2 regions of the Streptomyces sp. NPDC045026 genome follow, and region 1 is predicted to be linked to the other one. Evidence: riboswitches for the same ligand, from Rfam matches in the RefSeq annotation. Region 1 holds a riboswitch; the other holds the start of a gene.
What was found. A riboswitch is a leader RNA that binds a small molecule or an ion and turns the genes downstream of it on or off. The one in region 1 is predicted to bind cobalamin.
Positions count from the first base shown of each region.

Region 2: linked by a shared signal. The riboswitch ahead of nicT (Nickel transporter NicT) and the one ahead of AC07EJ_RS10670 (ABC transporter substrate-binding protein) in region 1 are both predicted to bind cobalamin.

Region 1 covers NZ_JBWKIS010000004.1:21,644-29,582, forward strand. Annotated here, with positions in the region: gene AC07EJ_RS10655 (CbtB domain-containing protein) at 1-181, opposite strand, end outside; gene AC07EJ_RS10660 (ABC transporter ATP-binding protein) at 456-1,310, opposite strand; gene AC07EJ_RS10665 (FecCD family ABC transporter permease) at 1,307-2,368, opposite strand; gene AC07EJ_RS10670 (ABC transporter substrate-binding protein) at 2,365-3,357, opposite strand; cobalamin riboswitch at 3,504-3,701, opposite strand; cobalamin riboswitch at 3,783-4,006, shown strand; gene metE (5-methyltetrahydropteroyltriglutamate--homocysteine S-methyltransferase) at 4,173-6,491, shown strand; gene AC07EJ_RS10680 (dihydrolipoyl dehydrogenase family protein) at 6,563-7,939, opposite strand, start outside.
Region 2 covers NZ_JBWKIS010000009.1:89,385-97,323, forward strand. Annotated here, with positions in the region: gene AC07EJ_RS20990 (sensor histidine kinase) at 1-542, opposite strand, end outside; gene AC07EJ_RS20995 (hypothetical protein) at 1,086-1,652, opposite strand; gene AC07EJ_RS21000 (YoaK family protein) at 1,743-2,471, opposite strand; gene nicT (Nickel transporter NicT) at 2,502-3,596, opposite strand; cobalamin riboswitch at 3,626-3,849, opposite strand; gene AC07EJ_RS21010 (ArsR/SmtB family transcription factor) at 3,939-4,301, shown strand; gene AC07EJ_RS21015 (inorganic diphosphatase) at 4,337-4,771, opposite strand; gene AC07EJ_RS21020 (GNAT family N-acetyltransferase) at 4,925-5,413, opposite strand; gene rho (transcription termination factor Rho) at 5,474-6,634, opposite strand; gene AC07EJ_RS21030 (class I SAM-dependent methyltransferase) at 7,043-7,768, shown strand; gene AC07EJ_RS21035 (DUF4440 domain-containing protein) at 7,765-7,939, opposite strand, start outside.

The DNA.
Region 1 (7,939 bases):
CCCATTCATGAACGCCCTCGCCGGAGACGACGGCCGTGGCGCCCTGTTCGGCGCCGACGAAGTAGAGCAGGACCAGCATCAGGATGCCGAAGAAGAGCGCCCAGGGGGCAATCGCCTTCAGGGGCAGCTTTGCCGGAAGAACGGGGGTGGTGGCTGTCGGCTGAGCGACGGTCTGCGCCATGGCAGGACCTCCTCTGGGAGTTCGCGTCCCATCTCGGTGGTGCACAAGTACGACAGCTGCGGGTCTGACTCGCGAGCTCCTTGCCCGGCCGGGCGAGTAGCTCGTCTCACAGTGGCGCGACCGTGCCGGATTCCCACCGGCTTCCGCGTTGCCATCGTCAATATCGGTCAGACCGTACCGCGTAAGGGGCGTGCGGCCAAGACCGGGCCGTGTGCAGTGATCTTGGTCATGGCCGGCGCCGGGAAACCCTGGTGTGCGGTAAGGCTGCGCCGTCTCAGGGAGCGGACGTTCTCAGGAAGCGGATGTACGGGCGCTCGCCCGGCTCCGTGGTCGGGAGGACGGTCGCGCGCACTCCGTAGACCCTCGTGATGAGCTCTTCGGTGAGTACGTCCGCGGGGGCGCCGGCCGCGACCACCCGTCCCTCCCGGAGCACGACGAGCTGGTCGCAGTACATCGCAGCCAGATTGAGGTCGTGCAGGGCTATGACGCTGGTGAGCCGGAGTTCGGCGAGCAGGTCGAGTAGGTCCAACTGATGTTGGATGTCCAGGTGGTTGGTCGGTTCGTCCAGGAGGAGTTCACGCGGCCGCTGCGCCAGGGCCCGGGCGATCTGGACCCGCTGGCGCTCGCCGCCGGACAGGGTGCACCAGAGCCGGTGCGCCCGGTCGGTGAGATCGGTGCGGGCGAGCGCGGCACGTACGGCCTCCTCGTCCTGCGCCGACGGCGGCATCCATGCCCTGCGGTGCGGGATGCGGCCCAGACGTACGACGTCCTCGACGGTCACCTCGACTTGCGTGTCGGCCTGTTGCTCGACCACGGCGACACGGCGTGCGAACTCCCTGCGGCCGACGGTGCTCAGCGGTGAGCCGTCCAGGGTCACCACTCCGGCCTGGGGGGTGAGGGTGCCCGCGAGGAGCCGCAGGAGTGTCGTCTTGCCCGAGCCGTTGGGCCCGATGAGGCCCGTGATGCCTCCGGGGGCGGGGTGCACGCTGACGCCGTCCAGGATGAGGTGTCCACCGGTCTCGCGGCGGACGCGGTCGGCCCGCAGCCCGTCGGCGGTGGCTGGGCCGGTGGTGGCCGGGCCAGGAGCGGGTGTGCCGGTGGCGGGTATGCCGGTAGCGGGCTGGGTCATCTGCGCAGGCTCCGGGTGCGGTACAGGACGAGGACGAAGGCCGGTACGCCGATCAGCGAGGTCACCACGCCGACCGGCACCTCCTGCGGGTCGAGGGCCGTGCGGGCGAGAGTGTCCACCCACACGAGGAAGACCGCACCGGCCAGGGCGGTCACGGGCAGCAGCCGGGCGTGGCCCGGACCGGCCAGGGCCCGCGCCGCGTGCGGCAGGACCAGGCCGACGAAGCCGATCGCACCGGCCGAGCTGACCAGTGCCGCCGTGAGCAGGGCGGTCGTGCACAGCAGGACCAGGCGCGTGCGGGCCACGTGCACGCCGAGTGACGCGGCCGCGTCCTGTCCGAACGCGAAGGCGTCGAGCGTGCGGGCGTGTCCTACGCAGATCACGAGCGCCGCCACGAGCAGCGCCAGGCACAGGTGGACGTCGCTCCAGCCCGCCCCGCTGAGCGAGCCGAGCAGCCAGAACAGGACGCCGCGCGTCGTCTCGGCGTCCGCCGCCGTCAGTACGACGACGGAGGTGAGTGCGGAGAACAGCTGCATGGCGGCCACCCCGGACAGCACCACGCGGTCGGTGGAGCCGCCGAGGGCCTGGCTGAGCGCCAGGACCAGCGCGAAGGAGAGGATCGCGCCGAGGAAGGCGCCGCCCGAGACCGACAGGGCGCCGCCGCCCACGCCGAGTACGACGACCATGACCGCACCGGTCGAAGCGCCGGAGGAGACGCCGAGGACGAAGGGGTCGGCGAGCGGGTTGCGCAGCAGTGACTGCATCACGGCTCCGCACACCGCGAGCCCCGCGCCGCACACGGCGGCCAGCAGGGTGCGCGGCAGCCGCAGGTTCCACACGATGCCGTCGCGGATGGGGGTCAACTCCGGTTCACCCAGGCCGAGATGGGAGACCACGGCCGACCAGACGTCGGTCATGCCGATGTCGGCCGGGCCGATGGTGATGGCCAGGGCCACGGAGGCGATGAGGACCGCGAAGCCCGCCGGCCAGGCGAGCGCGCCGCGCACCACCTGTGGCCGCTTCCCGGCGGCCGGAGACGGCGCCGCTTCCACGCTCATCCCGCGAGGCCGAACGCCCGTATTTTCGCGGCGACTTGCTCCACGCCTTCCACCGTACGGATGGTCGGGTTCATGGCCTGCCCGCTGAGCAGCACGTACCGCCTCTTCTTCACCGCGGTCATGTTCTTGGTCACCGCGTTGGACTCCAGGAACTCGATCTTCTTGGCGGCGGATTCGGCGGTCTGTGAGCGGCGTGTCAGGTCGCCGATGACGAGGACGTCCGGGTCCCGGTCGGCGACCGTCTCCCAGTTGATCTGCGGCCATTCGTCACGGGTGTCGTCGAAGACGTTCTTCGCTCCGACCTCGCGTGTGATGACGCCGGGGGCGCCGCAACAGCCCGCCATATAAGGGGAGTCGGAGTTGGCGAACCAGTACAGGAGTGTCGTCCGGGAGGCGTCGATGCCGCCGGTGGCCTTCTTGACCCGGGCTTTGAGTGCGGAGACGAGCCGTTCTCCCCGTTCGCGCACGTCGAAGACCGCGGCGAGATCGCGGACTTCGCCGTACACGGTCTCCATGCCCAGGGTCTCGGTGCGGGCGCCGTCCCCGCCGCCGCTGTTGTCCTTGCCGGCGCAGTCGGAGGGCGAGAGGTACGCCGGTACACCCAGTTTCGCGAACTGGTCGCGTGTCGCCACTCCGCCCTTGCTCAGCGTGGCGCCGAACGACGCGGCGACGAAGTCGGGCTCGGCGTCCAGGACCTTCTCGAACGACGGGTAGCGGTCGGCGAGCCGCTCGACCTTCGCGTTCTCCTTCTCAAGTCCCTTCATCACCGGGTCGGTCCAGGTTCCGGTGCCGGCCATGCGGTCGCCGAGGCCGAGGGCGAACATGATCTCGGTCGAGCCCTGGTCGAGGGAGACGGCGCGCTCGGGGGCCGCCTTCACCTCGACCCGCGCACCGCAGTTGTCGAGTACGACGGGATATCCGTCGGCGCTGCCTTGCGCTGCCGGTGTGCGGGCGGATCCGCCGCTGCCGCAGGCGGCCAGGGCGAACATCCCGGCGAGACAGAGCGCGGCACGGGATATGAGGCGACGCGAGCCATGGGGTGTGGCGGAGTTCGCGAAGAACACGGGGACTTCCTCGATGTCGAGGGCTCATGCGCGGAGCCCGGTCGCACGGTCTCCCCCGCCGCCCCGACCGGGGCCCACGAAGGCTGCCAGCAGGTCTTCGGACTCGGGATCACCCGGACGAGGCGCCTTCCCGGACCGTGTGCCGTCCAGTGGCCGATGCCTCGCCCGTCACCCTCACCGCTGCGCGTCAGCTCCGGATTCGCACCGGATTCCCTGACACATACCTGTCCGAGCTCCCGCAATGCGGGGCAGACGGGCATGAGTTCGACTGGTCTTGGAAAGCTACCACGGCGCCCGAAAGCGACCGGGCCCCCTGGGGTCCGGCTCGCGTCGGACCGTTCCGCGTGCGTAGGGTGACCGGTGCAGCTGGTTCGCCCCGTCCGCCAGACGGGAGCGTCGTAAGAGGGAACCCGGTGGGAATCCGGGACTGCCCCGCAGCGGTGAGCTGGAACGACCGCCGTCACACGCACTGGCCCGATGGATCGGGCTGGGAAGCGACGGCCAGTAGGTGTCCGCCCGACATCGGGTGGACGTGCCCGCGAGTCCGAAGACCTGCCCGTTGCCCGCGTGCGAGCCATTCGTGCGCGGAAATCCCGGTGACCTCGAGGGCGGGTCGGCGTACACACCGAACGGGCGCGCGTGCCCTGCCGTACGCGACCGCACCGTCCGGTCCGTGTCACCCTTCGCGCTCTCGTCCCCTCTCCGGGATCTCAGGGATTCGTCTCGCGAAGGAGATCTCCGTGACCACCAAGTCCGCAGCCGCGGCAGCACGGGCCACCGTGTACGGCTACCCCCGCCAGGGCTCTGCCCGCGAACTCAAGAAGGCGATCGAGGGCTACTGGAAGGGCCACGTCGACGCCGACACCCTCCGCGCCACCGCCGCCGGCCTGCGCCGCGCGAACTGGCTCGAACTCGCCGACGCGGGCATCGGCGAAGTCCCCACCGGCGACTTCTCGCTCTACGACCACGTCCTGGACGCCACGGTCATGGTCGGCGCCGTCCCCGAGCGGCACATCCCGGCCGTCGAGGCCGACGCGCTGGACGGCTACTTCGCCATGGCGCGCGGCACACAGGACGTGGCGCCGCTGGAGATGACGAAGTGGTTCGACACCAACTACCACTATCTCGTACCGGAGTTGGGGCCGGGGGCGGAGTTCACGGCCGACTCCACCAAGCAGGTTGCCGAGCTCAAGGAGGCCCTCGCCCTGGGCCTGTCGGCCCGGCCCGTTCTCGTCGGCCCGGTCACCTATCTGCTGCTCGCCAAGCCCGCGCCCGGGGTGGCCGCCGGCTTCGAGCCGCTGACCCTGCTCGACCGTCTGCTGCCGGTGTACGCCGAAGTCCTCGCCGACCTGCGCGAGGCGGGCGCCGAGTGGGTGCAGCTGGACGAGCCCGCCCTCGTCGAGGACCGCACGCCTGCCGAACTCAACGCCGCCGGGCGCGCCTACCGCGACCTCGGCGCCCTCACCGAGCGGCCCAAGATGCTGGTCGCCTCGTACTTCGACCGGCTCGGTGACGCCCTGCCCGTCCTCGCCGGGGCTCCGGTCGAGGGGCTGGCCCTCGACTTCACCGAGGCCGCCGCCGCCAACCTGGACGCCCTCGGCGCCGTCGGCGGGCTGCCCGGCAAGCGCCTGGTCGCGGGCGTCGTCAACGGCCGCAACATCTGGGTCGACGACCTGGAGAAGTCGCTGGCCACGCTCGGAACCCTGCTCGGCCTGGCCGACCGGGTCGACGTGGCCGCCTCGTGCTCCCTCCTGCACGTCCCCGTCGACGCGGCTCTCGAGCGGGACCTCGATCCGCAGATCCTGCGCTGGCTCGCCTTCGCGCGCCAGAAGACCGCCGAGATCGCCACCCTCGCGCGCGGTCTCACGCAGGGCACCCACGCGATCTCGGCCCAACTCGCCGCCAACCGCGCCGACCTGGCCTCCCGGACCACGTCCACCCTGACCCGCGACCCGCAGGTCCGGGCTCGCGCGGCGGCGGTCACGGCGGCCGACGCCCGCCGCGCGCAGCCGTACGCGCAGCGGGCGGCGGCCCAGCGCGGCAGCCTCGGCCTCCCGCTGCTGCCGACCACGACCATCGGTTCGTTCCCGCAGACGGCGGAGCTGCGCACCGCACGCGCGGGACTGCGGGCGGGGCGGATCGACGAGGCCGCGTACGAGGAGCGGGTCAGGGCCGAGATCCAGGAGGTGATCGCCTTCCAGGAGAAGGCCGGTATCGACGTCCTGGTGCACGGGGAGCCCGAACGCAACGACATGGTGCAGTATTTCGCCGAGCAGCTCACCGGCTATCTGGCCACGCAGCACGGCTGGGTGCAGTCGTACGGCACGCGCTATGTCCGTCCGCCGATCCTCGCCGGTGACATCTCGCGCCCCGAACCGATGACGGTGCGCTGGACGGCGTACGCCCAGTCGCTCACCGGCCGCCCGGTCAAGGGCATGCTGACCGGGCCCGTCACCATGCTCGCGTGGTCCTTCGTCCGCGACGACCAGCCGCTGGCCGACACCGCGCGCCAGGTCGCCCTGGCCCTGCGGGACGAGGTGAACGACCTTGAGGCGGCGGGGGCTTCGGTGATCCAGGTCGATGAGCCGGCCCTGCGCGAGACCCTGCCGCTCCGTGCGGCCGACCGCCCCGCCTACCTCGCGTGGGCGACCGAGGCGTTCCGGCTCAGCACGAGCGGTGTGCGGCCGGACACGCAGGTGCACACCCACATGTGTTACGCCGAGTTCGGGCACATCGTGCAGGCCATCGACGATCTCGACGCCGACGTGATCAGCCTGGAGGCGGCCCGGTCGCACATGCAGGTCGCGCGCGAGCTGGCCGCCCACGGCTACCCGCGCGAGGCCGGGCCCGGCGTGTACGACATCCACTCGCCGCGCGTGCCCGGCACCGATGAGGCGGCGGCCCTGCTGCGCAAGGGGCTCGAGGCGATCCCCGCCGAGCGGCTGTGGGTAAACCCCGACTGCGGGCTGAAGACGCGCGGCTGGCCCGAGACCCGCGCCTCCCTGGAGAACCTGGTCGCGGCGGCCCGTACGGTCCGCGGGGAACTCTCGGCGTCCTGACCTTGGGGTGAGACTGTCCGGGCGGAGGGCATCGTGTCCCGCCCGGACAGCCACGCACAGAGGGACATCCCTCAGCCGCGGTACGTCTCCAGCAGCCTCAGCCACACCTCACTCACCGTCGGATAGGACGGGACCGCGTGCCACAGGCGGTCGATGGGGACCTCGCCCGCGACCGCGACCGTCGCGGAGTGGATGAGTTCGCCGACGCCCGGACCGACGAAGGTCACGCCCAGGAGGATCTCGCGGTCGAGGTCGACGATCATGCGGGCCCGGCCGCGGTAGCCGTCGCCGTACAGGCCGGCGCCCGCCACCGAGGCGATGTCGTAGTCGACGGCGCGGACGCGGTGACCTGCCGCCTCGGCCTCCGCGAGGGTGAGGCCCGCCGAGCCGGCCTCGGGGTCGGTGAAGACGACCTGCGGGACGGCGGAGTGGTCGGCGGTCGCCGCGTGGGCGCCCCAGCGGTCCGTCTCCAGGAGCGGGACGCCCTGCGCGCGGGCCGCGATGGCCGCGCCCGCGATGCGGGCCTGGTACTTGCCCTGGTGGGTGAGGAGCGCGCGATGGTTCACGTCCCCGACCGCGTACAGCCAGGTGCTGCCCTCGACGCGGAGGCTGTCGTCGACGGGGAGCCACGAGCCGGGTTCGAGGCCGACGGTCTCCAGGCCGATGTCTTCCGTGCGGGGCGCGCGGCCCGTGGCGAAGAGGATCTCGTCGGACTCCAGGGTCGAACCGTCGTCCAGGGTGGTGACGACGGTGCCGCCCTCCCGGGTGACCCCCTTCACGGAGACTCCGGTGCGCACTTCCGCGCCGGCCTCGACGAGGGCCTGGGTGACGAGCTCGCCGGCGAAGGGTTCCATCCGGGGCAGCAGCCCCGTGCCCCGTACGAGCATCGTGACCTGCGAGCCGAGGGCCTGCCAGGCCGTGGCCATTTCCGCGGCGACGACTCCGCCGCCGACCACGACGAGGCGGCCGGGCACCTTCTGGGCACTGGTGGCCTCGCGGCTCGTCCACGGCTCGACGTCGGCCAGGCCGGGGAGGTCGGGGAGCGCGGCGCGCGTGCCCGTGCAGACCGCGACGGCGTGGCGGGCCGTGAGGACGTGCTCGGTGCCGTCGGGCCCGGTGACGGTGACCCGGCGGGGGCCCGCGAGGCGGCCCTTGCCCCGGTAGAGGTCGGCACCGATGGACTCCAGCCAGCTCACCTGGCCGTCGTCCTTCCAGTGTGAGGTGTACTCGTCACGGCGAGCGAGGACCGCCGGCGCGTCCAGCGGACCCTGCACGGACTGCTGCAGGCCCGGCAGGCGCCTCGCGTCGGCCTGGGCGATGACCGGGCGCAGCAGGGCCTTGCTCGGCATGCACGCCCAGTAGGAGCACTCGCCGCCGACCAGCTCGCTCTCCACCACCGCCGCGCTGAGGCCCGCCGCGCGTGCCCGGTCCGCGACGTTCTCCCCGAC
Region 2 (7,939 bases), on a different contig from region 1:
GTCGCCGTGGTCAGCTCGTCCAGGTCACGTTCGGTCCGGGCGATGCGGTGGGCCGCGTCCTGCGCGGCGGTCACGGCGGACGCCTCGCGCCGTACGGCGTCGTCGAGTTCGGCGGTGAACGCCTCGAGGGCCAGGCGCAGTTGGGGATCGGCGGGCGGCGCGGTGGCGGCGAGGGCCTCCTCGGCGCCCGCGCCGTCGCGCAGCCGCTTCGACACGGAGGGCAGCGTCACGTTCACGAGATGGGCGGACTCGGCCCCACGCTGCGTCAACTGCTGCTGGAGCGCGAGTGATTCACCCTGGGCGGCGTCCACGGCACCGCGGGCCCGCTGCTGGAGCAGCGCGGCTGCGAGGAGGGAGGCGGCGACGCAGAGCCAGCTGATCAGGAGCGCGACGAGGACCCAGGTGCGGGCGGCCTGCGGAGCCGCGGCGGTCACCGCGCCGACGGCCGCTCCGGCCACTACGAGGACGGCGAGGGGGACGGCGAGCGTGGAGCGCCGCGACGTGGGTGTTCGGCTCGGCCTCGGGCGGGCAGGCACTGGCATTCCGCGGTCCCATCGGTGCTTGCGTGCGGGAAGGTCGTGGCCGATCGGCTCGGACCGGCCGCACGGCCGGTCCCACCAAAGGGATGGTGATCTTCCGGCACGTATGTGGCGCTCATGCTAGCCACCGCGCGCGGTGAGAAAACCGGGACAATGAACGCAGAGCGCCCGGCGGCGAAGTTCGTCGCGAAGTCGCCAGCCCGTCAGAAGGCCGTGGTAATGACTCTTGTCGCGGAGGCCGCCTCAAATAGGCCCAGTCGTACGGATGTTGGACGCGACCGGGCGCGAGCGGGGCTCGGACCGGGTCGCGTTCGCAGGCAAGCGGGCCGGTGAATGGCCGTCCCGTGCGGCTCCCGCGTTACCGGCGGGGGCTGTTTTCAGCCAACCCCGGCCGGATCTGCGGTGATGAGTCATCGATGCGGAGTCGGGGCAGGTGCCGCTCGGCCGGCCGTAATGAAGGCGATTGTCGGCAACGCACGGTTGGTCGGAGGTGGAACGGGCGTACGGCGCACTTGCCTCGAACGTGACGGTTGGCGGATGGGCCGGTCAGCCCTCGTGCGGGGCGCGCGTCCTGCGCCACAGCAGGTAGCCGGCCCCGCCCGCGAGCGCAGCGCCGAAGCCGATCCTGCCCAGGTCCACGCCGCCGCCCGCGGTGCTGCCGACCCCGGCGCGTGCGCCGCGGTAGTTGGAGCCGCCGTCCGACGTCCCGTTGTACGAGCCTTGGTCGCGGTTCCCGTTGTACGAGCCTTGGTCGCGGTTCCCGTTGTACGAGCCTTGGTCGCGGTTCCCGTTGCCGGAGCCTTGGTCGCGGTTCCCGTTGCCGGATCCTTGGTCTCGGTTTCCGTTGCCGGATCCTTGGTCTCGGTTTCCGTTGCCGGATCCTTGGTCTCGGTTTCCGTTGCCGGAGCCCTGGTCTCGGTTTCCGTTGCCGGAGCCCTGGTCGCGGTTTCCGCTGTCCGAGTCGGCGCGGCTCAAGATGTCGGTCCGGCCCACCCCGCCGGGTGCGATCACCGAGGCGGGCGCTGTGAGGGGCTGCTGTGCGCTCACGGACCCGGGCGCGAGCGCGGTGAGGCAGGCGGTAGTCGTGATGACGGTGGCTATGGGGCAGAACATGAGGCGTCTCCGGTCCCTGTGCCGCAGCGGCAGGGGAGCTGCGGTCCTGGTCAGGACGCTAGTGAGCTCGGGCGGTCGGCGCCCGTAGGACTAGGCCGATCGGAGGTCGTCCCCCTCGTCGGCGGCCGGCTCGCGATAGGCCACCGCGGTGGCCGTCACGAGCAGGGTGGCGGCGAGGAGCGGCCAGCCGAGGCCGTGGTGCAGCACGAGGAGCGCGCCGAGCGCGGCACCCGCCAGCATCGCCACCACGGAGACGATCCGCCGCCCCGCCCGCGGATCGGTCCCGCCCGCGAGCGAGGACTCCGAGGCGAGCCCGGTCAGCGTCATCGTGAGGACCGTTGTGGTCATGTCCGGGACCGCGAGCTTGCGGACCGTCGCGTTGCGCAGCCCCATCGCCCATGCGAGGGCCGCGATGAGCGCGTACGCCGCCCCGCCCGGCCACGCGAACGCGACGGCTGTCGCCACGGCCAGCAGGACCGCCTCCGTGACGAACACCGACCGAACCCAGGTCTCCCTGGCCCGCCCGGCGAAGGCCTTCGTCAGCCGCCCGGCGCACACGGCTCCCGCGAGGAACGCACCGAGCGAGGTGAGTGACCCGAGGACGGAGAACCCGGGAGCGCCCGCGGCGGCGAAGCCGATGACGACGACATTGCCGGTCATGTTCGCCGCGAAGACGTGGCCGAGGCCCAGATAGCTGACCGCGTCGACGAAGCCGCTCACGACCGTGAGGACCGTGAGGGCCGCGGGGAGGGTGGACCTGCGCGGCACGGGCACCGGCGCCGCTGGTGGAACGCTGGCTTCACTCACCCGCACGACCATACGGAGTCCGGGCCCCGGCGGCCCGCCGGATCAGGTCCGCAAGGCCCAGCGTTCCTCGACCTTCGCGAGCCGCCAGTACCCGATGGCCCCCGCCCAGACGACGACGAAGAGACCCACGATGATGAACCCGACGTTGTCCAGGTCGAGCCCCGCTATCCAGCCGGTCACCGAGTCCCGCAGGTCGAGCTTGTCGTGCAGGACACCCACGAGCTCGATGGTGCCGATCAGGAACGCGACGGCGATCGACAGGCCGGTGATGGCCAGGTTGTAGAACACCTTGCGCACCGGGTTCGAGAACGCCCACTGGTACGCGAAGTTCATGAACGTCCCGTCCAGGGTGTCGAACAGGCTCATCCCGGCGGCGAACAGGAGCGGCAGGCACAGGATCGCGTACCAGGGCAGCCCGGCCGCCGCGCCGCTGCCCGCCATCACCATCAGCGTGACCTCGGTCGCCGTGTCGAAGCCGAGGCCGAAGAGGAATCCGAGCGGGTACATCTGGCCCGGACGGGTGATGGACTTGGTGAACCGGCCGAGGATCCGGTTCATGAACCCCCGTGAATCCAGGTGCTGTTCGAGCTCCGCCTCGTCGTACGAGCCCGCGCGCATCGCCCGGAACACCCGCAGGATTCCCACGAGGGCCACGAGGTTGAGCGCCGCAATGAGGTAGAGGAACGACCCGGAGATGGTGGTGCCCATGACGCCGAGCGTCTGATGGGTGGCGGATCCCTCGTTCATGATCCGCCCGGCGAGCTGGGTGCCTCCGGCGATCAGCGCGGCGAGCAGGACCACGACGCTGGAGTGACCGAGCGCGAACCAGAACCCCACCGACACCGGGCGCTTGCCGTCGGCCATCAGCTTGCGGGTGGTGTTGTCGATCGCGGCGATGTGGTCCGCGTCGAACGCGTGCCGCATTCCCAGGGTGTACGCGGTGACGCCGAGGCCGATGCCGAAGGCCTTGGACCCCACCTCGTAGTGCTCCGGCACGACGAGAAGGAACAGGATGCCGAAGGCGGCGACATGGAGTGCGGCGATCACCGCGAGGAGCCCGGCGGTGCGGACGGTGTCCTCGCGCCGCCAGTGGAACGCGTCGCGTCCGGTCTCCGGGGACTTCACGGACAGGGTCATGCGGTCACGCTCCAACACCTCGTGGAATCACTTCGTGAGATGCCGTGGCCGGTCTCCTGGCTGACGGGTGTCCGCGTCCGCCCCTGCCTTCCCAGCTGCGCGCGGCAGCCAGTGGCTCAGTGGGGCGAGGCGTCCCGAGTCGTCTCGTTGCCGAGGGACCCGGGGCCCGATCACAGTGGCGAGGGCCGCTTCGGTCTGAGTCCTTTGAGGGACCGTCACCGAATTCCCGAGCACCACGGCCCGCCCACAGTAGAGGCCGGTCGGCGATGCCTGCAAGGCTGCACAGCTGCGTAGGTGTGCGCGGGTATTCAAGATCACATCGGCGGCTGCGAGGATGGGGCCATGCATCTCGTCCCTGCCGAGCGCGCCGACCGCCGCACGATCGACGGCCACCGGGTCTGCGAAGCCATCGCCGCCATCGGCGAGCCAGGACATGCCCGCACCTGGGCCGACCGGTTCTCCCTGCTCGCCGATCCCCGCCGCCTCGCACTGCTCCTAGCGCTGTACCGGGCAGGTCCGCTGGCCGTGTCGGATCTCGCCGTGGCCACGGGCATGAACGACCCGGCGGTCTCGCAGGCGCTGCGGCTGCTGCGCGCGGCCGGAGTGGTCGAGGGGGAGAAGGAGGGCAGGATCGTGCGCTACCGCGTCGTCGACGCGGCGACCGCGGACCTTCTCGAGCACTGCGCGACGGACGGCGCGCACTGACACGTGCGCGCCGTCGTGGCCGACTGCTCTGTCCCTCAGCCCCGTTGGCCGTCGGCCCGGCGGCGCGCGGCGGCGATCTCCGCGTACGTGAGGTCGCGGCCCTCCCAGTGCGAGCCCTCGACCGACTTGCCGGGCTCCAGGTCCTTGTAGACCTCGAAGAAGTGTGTGATCTCCAGACGGTCGAACTCGGGGATGTCCTCGATGTCCTGCACGGAGGTATGGCGCGGATCGTGCGCGGGCACGCACAGGATCTTCTCGTCCATGCCCTTCTCGTCCCGCATCACGAACATGCCGATCGCCCGGCATTCGACGGTGCAGCCGGGGAACGTCGGATCGCCCACCAGGACGAGCGCGTCGAGCGGATCGCCGTCGCGCCCGAGCGTGCCCACGATGTATCCGTAGTCCGCCGGGTACTGGGTGGAGGTGAAGAGCATCCGGTCGAGCCTTATCCGGCCGACGGAATGGTCCATCTCGTACTTGTTGCGGGAGCCTTGGGGGATCTCCACGGTGACGTCGAACGCGTGGACCGCGTCGGTGCCGTGGGCTGCGTCGGTGTGTCGGACCTCGTTGTCCAAGCCGGCCTCCTCGTCCACCCCGAGTGTGCTCCCGGGAGTAGGGGCGCGTCAGCCGATCGGGAACTCCAATTCGGGCCTGTCCCACATCACGGCGGGCGGGTCGGCGGCCGCGGTGCCGGTGCGGACGGCTCCCGTACTGCGGTAGAAGCCCTCGGCGGGCGGGTGCGAGACCACGCGGACCGAGGTGAGTCCGGCGGCGCGCGCCTCGTCCTTCATATGGGCGACCAGCAGCCGCCCGATGCCGAGCCCCTGCGCCGCGTCGGCGACGAACATCAGGTCGAGCTCCGGCGGCACGAGCGTGAGCGCGTAGAACCCGAGCACCAGGTCGTCGGCGCCGACGGCGACGAAGACGCGATGGGCCTCGATGTAGTCGGGGCCCACCCGGTAGCCGGCCACCATCGACGCGTACGGGGCCTCGTAGGCGCGGGACGTACGGACGAGCCGGGTCAGCCGCTTGGCGTCGCGGGCGGTCGCCCTGCGTACCCGGACGCTCCGGCCGTCCTCCGCGCTCCCCGCGGCTGTAATGCTCGAAGTCATAGTGAGAGTATTACGCATCTGGCCGCGCCGATCGAACCGGGACGGTGTACGGCGGCCGTCTCACGCGGCAGGGACGGTGGACTGCACCTGCCGCAGGAACGTCGCGTTGTCCGGTGTCTGCCGGATCCGCTCGACGAGCGTCTCGAGCCCGGCGTGTCCGTCCCGCGACTGAAGTGCTCGCCGCAGACCGCGTACGACCGCCAACTCGGCCTCGGGCAGCAGGAGTTCCTCGCGGCGCGTGCCGGACTGGGTGAGGTCGACGGCGGGGTGGATCCGGCGCTCGGCGAGGCTGCGGTCGAGGCGGATCTCCATGTTGCCCGTGCTCTTCAGCTCCTCGAAGAAGTAGTCGTCGGCGCGCGAGCCGGTGTCGACGAGGGCGGTGGCGAGGATGGTGAGTGAGCCGCCCTCCTCGGCGAGCCTCGCCGCGCCGAAGAACCTCTTGGGGCCGATCAGTGCGGAGGCGTCGACACCGCCGCTGAGCGTACGGCCGCCGGATGAAGCGGTGTTGTTGTGGGCGCGGCACAGGCGTGTCAGCGAGTCCAGGAGGATGACGACGTCCCGGCCGGCCTCGACGAGCCGCTTGGCGCGCTCGACGGCCAGTTCGGCCAGCGCGATGTGTGCCTTCGCGGGCTGGTCGAAGGTCGAGGCGAAGACCTCGCCGCGCACCGAGCGCCGCATGTCGGTGACCTCCTCCGGCCGTTCGTCGAGGAGCACCACCATCAGATGGGCCTCGGGGTGGTTCGTGGCGACGGACGCGGCGAGCTGCTGGAGCAGTACCGTCTTGCCGGTCTTGGGTGGCGCCACGATCAGCCCGCGCTGCCCCTTGCCGATGGGGGTGAACAGGTCGACGACACGGGGCGTCACGCCGCCCTTCGCGGTTTCGAGACGCAGCTGCTGCCGCGGGTGCAGGGGAGTGAGGTCGCCGAACTTGGGCCGCCCGCGCAGCTCCTGGACGGGGCGCCCGTTGACGCGCTCGGCCTCGGCGAGGACACGCGGCCTGCCGCACGTCCCCTGGATCAAGTCGCCCTTGCGCAGGCCGAGTCGGCGGATGAGGGCGGCCGGCACCTGGACGTCGTGCGACGTGGGCAGGAGATCGGCGAGGCGCAGGAATCCGGGCCCGTTGCCCGAGATGTCGAGGACGCCCGCGGCCTGGACCGCGACCTCCTTCGGCTGCGTCGTGAACGCCTTTGTGGTGGTGGGGGGTTCGAGTGTGGTGGTCATCGGAATCGGTCCTTTCGCGGACGTTCGTACGAGAGCATGAGAGAGGTGGGATCCGGCGGGATGGGGCGGTGACTGCACGCCCCGCGAGGCGGGCGGGCGAAGAGGCCCGTGAAAGCCCTGAGAAGCCTGTGGCCGGGGAGAAGCGATGCGGGGTACGGCGCGTCGGCGCCGCCTGGCGCATCGCTGACATCGATTCGACGAATCCCGCCGCAGCGGCGATTCGGAGAGGGAGACTGGCACCGGAGCCGAAAAGGCGGCTAGCACACGTGCCACTCGCACTGTAACACCATGGGGGCGCCGTCCCGCAAGGGCTTACGTCACGGGCCTGCCTTCCAAGGCGCCCGCGAACCCTGCTCGAACCCTCGCACAAAGCCCCGTGCACCCAGGCGCGGCCTATGCTGAGCCCCGATGTTCGCATCCGAAGGCCCCACAGTCCGGGAGCTCGCCGTTCAGGCGCTGTCCTCCGTCGAGCACGGCTACGACCTGCTCGCCCCCAAGTTCGACCACACGCCGTTCCGCACGCCCCGGTCGGTCCTCGCACCGGTCACCCGTGCCCTGCGCCGCATGGGCCCCTTCGAGCGCGGACTCGACCTGTGCTGCGGGACCGGTGCGGGGTTCGGCGTGCTGCGGCAGGTGTGCCGCGAGCGGCCCGTCGGGGTCGACATCAGCGCGGGCATGCTCAGGGCCGGCCGCGCGGCCGGCGGGAGCGGTGCGGACCTGGTGCGCGGCGACGCGCTCGCGCTGCCCTTCGGCCCGGTCTTCGACCTGGTCGTCAGCTTCGGAGCGTTCGGCCACTTCCTGCCCCGGCAGCGGCCCGCCCTGTTCGCCCAGGTCCACTCCGTGCTGAGGCCGGGCGGACGCATCGCGTTCCCGGTGCCGGCTCCCGCGCGGCCCGGCTCCCGCGGGTACTGGTCGATGCTTGCCTTCGACGGCGCGATGCGGGTCCGCAATGCGCTGTGGCGGCCGCCCTTCGTCATGTACTACCGCGGCTTCCGCCTCGGCGACGTACGGAGTGAGCTGGTCAGGGCCGGTTTCGACGTGGAGCTCCAGGCGCTGCCCGAACTGGGCGAGCGCTCCGACGGCAGCCCCAGGTGCCGCCTCCTGGTGGCCACCAAGGCCGGCGCGCCGCGCTAAACGGCGGTCTCGGGCGCCCCGCCCGTCTGCCGTACGTCCTCGTGGAGATGCACGATCAGCCAGCGTCCGGCCGCGGGATCCTTGCGCAGGACCGCCGTGTTCCGCAGCAGCTCGGGACGGAGCGGGGTGCCGTCCGGGCCGGGGGCGTACGCGACGCGCAGCCAGTAGCGC